DNA from 2 places in the Blautia massiliensis (ex Durand et al. 2017) genome. Region 2 is predicted to be linked to the other one. Evidence: a T-box and tRNA genes for the amino acid it is inferred to sense, from the RefSeq annotation. Region 2 holds a T-box; the other holds one or more tRNA genes.
The links. The T-box of region 2 lies ahead of proS (proline--tRNA ligase). A T-box ahead of a tRNA ligase gene usually reads a tRNA of that ligase, here a tRNA-Pro.
Positions count from the first base shown of each region.

Region 1 (3,401 bases), 350 kb from region 2:
GCTGATGGAAGGCAGGACGACCTTTGTGATCGCCCACAGACTTTCCACAGTACGCAACAGTGACTGCATCATGGTCCTGGAGCAGGGACACATCATCGAGCGTGGTTCCCACGGGGAGCTGCTTGCACAGAAGGGCCGGTATTATCAGCTGTATAACGGCTGATCCAGGCTCACAGTTATTTTCGATCTAAAATATTCAATACCAAAAATATGCAGGGTGTATCTTTTCTGATAGTCCTGCATGTTTTTTTATGCTATAATCTTTGATTGAAATCTATTTTTCCGGAAAGGAGTCTCCGTATTTTTATATATGAAACAAACTGAAGAATATTACTACGGCAAAATGTCGAAAGATAAACAAAACGTGTACCGTGCAATGCTTCACGGGCTTATGGAGCTTTCCGACGAGTTCCTGATCCCGCAGGTACCAACCACCGATGGAAACCACTTTTATTACCGCGAGAAAAAGCTGTCCTTCACCAAATTGGAAGACGTATACAAACGAGCCCTCCAGGCCGCAGGAAAGACACGGGACAAAAAAGCCATCATCACACTCAACTGGCCTCAGGCTGTACTGCGATTTCATTTTGGGGAACAGCAGGCGGAAGGGAAGGTATTTATTGAGGAAGTGAATGAAGGGGAGAAATTGTAACGTCATTTAAGAAATTCGATAGAGTCAAAATGCCACATATCCTTATGCATATGTGGCATTTTTCTGTGAATATAATTCTAAAAATTAAAAGACTTTCCATAAATCAGATTTATAGAAAGCCTCTTGATCACTGCGGATAACAGGACTTGAACCTGCACGGTTGCCCACTGGTACCTAAAACCAGCGCGTCTGCCAATTCCGCCATATCCGCATATTCAATTATATTTTCATCCTGTCTGATGATAAAAAAATAACGGAAAGCAAATGCTTTCCGCTAATGAGGCATCGGGGATTCGAACCCCGGACAACTTGATTAAAAGTCAAGTGCTCTACCGACTGAGCTAATACCCCATAAAAAAGGACTGGGCTAGCTGGATTCGAACCAGCGAATGCAGCAGTCAAAGTGCTGTGCCTTACCGCTTGGCGATAGCCCAATGGGCGAAGGGTGGATACAGGGATTCGAACCCTGGGCCTCCAGAGCCACAATCTGGCGCGCTAACCAACTGCGCTATACCCACCACAACGTGCCTGAAGGGATTCGAACCCCCGACCCACGGCTTAGAAGGCCGTTGCTCTATCCAGCTGAGCTACAGACACATGCTCTCTTCTCAGAGAAGCGGGTGATGGGAATCGAACCCACGTATCCAGCTTGGAAGGCTGGTGTTCTACCATTGAACTACACCCGCATGCTTGCGGTAATAAGTTTACAGCAGTCGGGGTGACAGGATTCGAACCTGCGGCCTCCTGGTCCCAAACCAGGCGCTCTAGCCAAACTGAGCCACACCCCGATGTACCATTTACTTATGGTTTTTATTAAGTTGTTGTCGTCTTCGTTTGTGTTTCGTTTTCGTTTTCTGCCTGACGACAAGTGATATTATATTATAGCAATCTACAAATGTCAACACCTTTTTTGAATTTTTTTAAAAAAACTTTTTTTCACGTTTTTTCCGCCTATTTAAAGGTTTTCTTGTCATTTGCGACTGGCTTATGGTATCATGAAACCATAATTTAAGTCAAGAAAAAAAACAAGTACTAAGGAGATGTTTTTACATGGATATAAAATTATTTCAGCAGAAGCTTAATGACATCTGTGCCATTGCTGAGGAAAACAATAAGCAGCTCTCCCAGCAGCAGATCCGTGACCATTTCGATGAATCGGATCTGAGCACTTCACAGCTTGTAAAGATCCTGCAGTATCTCAAATTAAAAGGGATCACCATCGAAGGCGCCGATGAAGGCACCGGTGCTGCCAGAGCAGATGCTGTTTCATCCGAATCCAGCGACAAGGAAGAGCTTCCGGGTACCCGTGCTGCTCTTACTGCCGAGGAACAGGCCTATCTCAGTGACTATATGGAAAGCTTTTCCCCGGAAGGACTTGATCCGGATGATCTTGCGTCCCTCTTTCAGGCCTTTGCAAAGGGAGACACTGCTGCCGAAGGTGCACTGACACAGTTCTACATGGCTCAGGCAGCCCAGATGGCCGCTGAACTGAACTGTGAGGAAATCCACCTGGCCGATCTCATTCAGGAGGCAAATCTGGCCCTTCTGGCGTCTCTCAAAGAGACAGACCCACAGGAGAAAAACGATACCTGGATGCGTGGTCGTATCCGCAGTGGGATCCTTCATGCCATTGAGGAACAGACACAGCAGAAATTCCGTGACGACTATCTGGTATCCAAGGTAGAAAACCTGGAGGCTGCGGTTAAAGAACTCACAGACGATGATGACGCCACCAAATTCACCATTGATGAACTTGCCGTGATCCTGGATATGAATGTGGATGAGATCCGGGATGTACTTCGCCTTACCGGAGATGATAAATAAAGCTTTCTTCATATTCTTCACAAAAACGGGTCTGACATAGCTTGTCAGACCCGTAATCTTAATATTCTTTATGCTTTTTCTTCCCGTTTCAGCTCCGCCGGTTCTGCCAGATGGATCTTTCCTTCCCGAAATATGTGGTCAGAAGTTCTTTCAGAATATCCGTGCTCATAGCCTGATACATCAGCGCTTCTTTTTTTACTTCTATATAAAGATGCAGATATGGGCGTTTTTTCTCATTATATTCTTTCACTGCGATCCAATCCGTAACCGGCTGCCCGGACAGCTGGATCACACTTTTGATACCATTTTCCGAAATCCTGGTAAAGCCTGCGATATCAATGATCCACGGAACACGGTCTATGTACTCAAATCTTGGGATCTGTGTCCGATCCTCCTGGTTGGTAAGACCCACGCACCGATACATATCTCCCACACGGTACCTGGCAAAGGCTCCGCCCTTCAACACAGTGATCACAAGCTCATATTTCTCCCCGGGAACAACCTCATCCATAAGATAGGTCGGAGGAGTGAACGTGGGATCCTCATAATTATGAAGCATATCCGCATAATCCTCATAAGTGGTAAGAGGTACCAGCCGACGGAACTCGTCGATCCCGGATGGCCTCCTGCCCTTCAGAATGCTTTTGCCCAGTTCACAGTCTGACCAGAGCTGGATCTGCTCTTCCATCAGGCGATTCTGGATCTTCATGTAATCCTGCATTGTCAGATCAAGAAATCCGGCCAGGCAAAAATAAAATCCGGCGAACCACAGAACGCCAGGATGTCGGCAGAGTGCATAACACCCCCTGTATAGGCCAGCCTTTCATGATTTTCTTTGACTATATGTCTCATCAAAGGGCAACGCAAAAAACAATGTATAGATCAACAGTCCCAGAAACAGGATCGCTGCTGTCAGAAAAACAGC
Region 1 covers NZ_CP146725.1:2,904,875-2,908,275, reverse strand. Annotated here, with positions in the region: gene V9W66_RS13610 (ABC transporter ATP-binding protein) at 1-163, shown strand, start outside; gene V9W66_RS13605 (hypothetical protein) at 311-652, shown strand; tRNA gene V9W66_RS13600 (tRNA-Leu) at 784-863, opposite strand; tRNA gene V9W66_RS13595 (tRNA-Lys) at 931-1,003, opposite strand; tRNA gene V9W66_RS13590 (tRNA-Gln) at 1,015-1,086, opposite strand; tRNA gene V9W66_RS13585 (tRNA-His) at 1,097-1,170, opposite strand; tRNA gene V9W66_RS13580 (tRNA-Arg) at 1,176-1,249, opposite strand; tRNA gene V9W66_RS13575 (tRNA-Gly) at 1,268-1,338, opposite strand; tRNA gene V9W66_RS13570 (tRNA-Pro) at 1,366-1,440, opposite strand; gene V9W66_RS13565 (hypothetical protein) at 1,703-2,476, shown strand; gene V9W66_RS13560 (GH3 family domain-containing protein) at 2,565-3,197, opposite strand.
Region 1: it has a tRNA-Pro gene. The T-box ahead of proS (proline--tRNA ligase) is inferred to sense a tRNA for this amino acid. The anticodon was not compared.

Region 2 (3,401 bases):
AACCATTACGCTTACGGTTCTATCGGAGAGTGGCTGGTTCGTGTGATGGCAGGCCTTGAGGTGGATGAAAAGGAACCTGGATACAAACATTCCGTAATTTATCCGAGAATGGGTGGAAATCTGGACTATGTAAAGGCTGAGTATCGTTCTGTATATGGACCGGTAAGAAGCTTCTGGGAAGAAAAAACGGAAGAAACAGTTCTTCATGTTTCCATACCTGTAAATACAACAGCTACTATCTGCCTGGATGCTGCGAAGGAAGTGAAAGCCGCAGACGGACTTAACTTCACAGCCGCAGACGGCTTTATGAAGGCTGAGGCCGGATCCGGAGACTATGAGATCCATTTTGTGAGATAAGAAAAAAGAAGGGGATTTTTTTGAAAAGGCGGCTGCCAGGCCTATCCGGAAGATAGGCTGTGGGCAGCTGCCTTTTTTGACCAGAGTAGGCAGCAGAGAGGAGATTTGAAATTCCGGGAAATACAGTAGAATTTGTCAGAGACCTTCGGTATAATAAATACAGAGTGTTTACAGAGCTACAGAATGAACAAAAGAAGAAGGGGTGTGGCAGAATGATCGACATTGCACATGCAAAACAGGAATTCGAAAAATATCTGGATGAATACGACCGGGAGGATGAACAGATCTGTCTGAAGATCGTACATACCTATGGCGTGGTGAAATACGCAGGAGAGATCGCCAGAAAAATGGAATGTTCCGGTGAAGATGTGGAACTTGCGGAGCTGATCGGTCTGCTTCATGATATTGGCCGTTTTGAGCAGATCCGTAGATTTCACAGCTTTGAGCCGGGAACCATGGATCATGCCGTGTTCGGTGCAGAACTTCTCTTCGGGGAGGAGAAACTGATCCGGCGCTTCGTGGAGGATGATAAATTTGATGAGCTGATCGATGCAGCAATTCGGAAGCACAGTGATTTCAAACTGGAAGGAATCCACGATGCAAGAACACTTTTCCATGCAAAACTGATCCGGGATGCAGACAAGCTGGATAACTGCAGAGTAAAGCTGGAGGCGTCTGTTGAAGCCATGCTGGGAGTCTCTGAGAAAGCTGCAGGAGAAGGGCTGATCTCACCGGCAGTGTGGGAGTCCTGTCTCAGAAGAGAATCCGTGTTATCCGCAGACAGACATGTGCCGGTGGATTACTGGGTATCTTATCTTGCACAGTATTATGATATTAATTTTCCTGAGACCTGTGAGATCATCGAAGAAGAGGATTATATCACCAGGATCGCAGGGCGGCTGACTTATCAGGAACAGGATACCAGAACTAAGCTCCATATTCTCACAGAAGATCTGAACAGGCATCTGGAGATGCCGGCTGTGTCTGTGAAGGAATAGGAGCATAGCAGTTACTGTTCACTGGCAATGTTCCGCGAGGTGTTTTTTGTGAGCGGAGGTCACAGAAAACCCGAGACATACCGCGCGAATTTATGCGATTAGCATAAATTCTGTGCATCGCGAAGCGTGTTACTGAAAACGGAGTGAACAGTAACTCATAGCAGGGAGACTTGTTATATTTTTTTGTTTGGGGTTGACTTTGAGGTGGTTTTCGCCTAAAATATATCAAAGATACGGCGATGATGAGAATAGTACACAGGGAATTATCTCAGAGAGGGATCTGCTTTGGTGGAAGGATCCTGTGCGTGAACTGTGGAACCGGCCTCGGAGCTCTGCGTGATTGAAGCGTGGCGTGTGTTTCCGGCGTTAACGGGTGTTGAGAGAACAGCTTTTCAGGCTGTTAACTGGGGTGGTACCGCCGAAGTCATTCGGTCCCTTGTGAGGGATTTGGATGGCTTATTTTTTGTCCGTAAAACAGGATTGTAAATACAGTGTACGGTTTATAGGACAGAAGAGTAAGCTGGAAGGATTCCGGATTGCTGTGGCTGCCTGACAGCCGGCAATATGTAACAGATCACAAGAAAAAGGAGATTTATCATGGCAAAAGAAAAGAAATTAGTACAGGCCATCACATCTATGGATGAGGATTTTGCTCAGTGGTATACAGACGTTGTTAAGAAGGCTGAGCTCTGTGGCTATACAAGTGTTAAGGGCTGTATGGCGATCAAACCTGCAGGTTATGCGATCTGGGAGAATATCCAGCATGAGCTTGACCGCAGATTTAAAGAAACCGGTGTAGAGAACGTTTACATGCCGATCTTTATCCCGGAGTCTCTTCTTGATAAAGAGAAAGATCATGTAGAAGGTTTTGCTCCGGAGGTTGCATGGGTGACTCATGGCGGCCTTGATCCGCTGCAGGAGAGACTTTGCGTGCGTCCGACTTCTGAGACTCTGTTCTGCGATTTCTACCAGAAAGAGATCCAGTCCCACAGAGATCTTCCAAAGGTATATAATCAGTGGTGTTCCGTTGTCCGTTGGGAGAAGACAACACGGCCCTTCCTTCGTTCCAGAGAGTTCCTGTGGCAGGAGGGACATACTGCTCATGCAACAGCTGAGGAAGCGGAGCAGCGTACCATCCAGATGCTGAACATCTATGCAGACTTCTGCGAGGAAGTTCTTGCGATTCCGGTCATCAAAGGCCAGAAGACAGACAAGGAGAAATTTGCAGGTGCTGAGGCTACTTATACCATCGAATCTCTGATGCACGACGGCAAGGCTCTCCAGTCCGGTACAAGCCATAACTTTGGAGATGGCTTTGCCAAAGCATTCGGAATCCAGTACACAGATAAAGATAATACACTGAAATATGTTCACCAGACATCCTGGGGAATGACAACCCGTATGATCGGTGCGATCATCATGGTTCACGGTGATAACAGCGGACTTGTTCTTCCTCCGAGGATCGCTCCGGTACAGACTGTGATCATCCCGATCCAGCAGTGTAAAGAAGGGGTTATGGAGAAGGCTGACGAGCTTCTTGCAGCACTGAAGGCAGCAGGTATCCGTGCAAAGGTTGACGCGACAGACAAGAGCCCGGGATTCAAGTTTGCTGAGCAGGAGATGCGTGGTATCCCGCTTCGTGTGGAATGTGGACCGAAGGATATCGAGAACGGTCAGGCAGTTCTCTGCAGAAGAGATACCCGTGAGAAATACACAGTATCCTTCGAGGAACTTGCAGATAAGGTAAAAGAGCTTCTGGATACCATTCAGCATGATATGCTGGAGCGCGCACGTGCACACAGAGAGACACATACTTACGTAGCAAAGAATTATGAGGAGTTCGGTGAGATCATCAACAGCAAACCGGGATTCATCAAAGCTATGTGGTGCGGTGATCGTGCATGTGAAGACAAGATCAAGGAAGATTTCCAGGCAACATCCAGATGTATGCCGTTTGAGCAGGAGCAGTTAAGCGATGTTTGCGTATGCTGCGGAAAACCGGCTAAGAAAATGGTTTACTGGGGACGTGCATACTAAAAAAATACA
Region 2 covers NZ_CP146725.1:3,257,173-3,260,573, forward strand. Annotated here, with positions in the region: gene V9W66_RS15305 (alpha-L-rhamnosidase) at 1-357, shown strand, start outside; gene V9W66_RS15310 (HD domain-containing protein) at 570-1,355, shown strand; T-box leader at 1,586-1,795, shown strand; gene proS (proline--tRNA ligase) at 1,953-3,392, shown strand.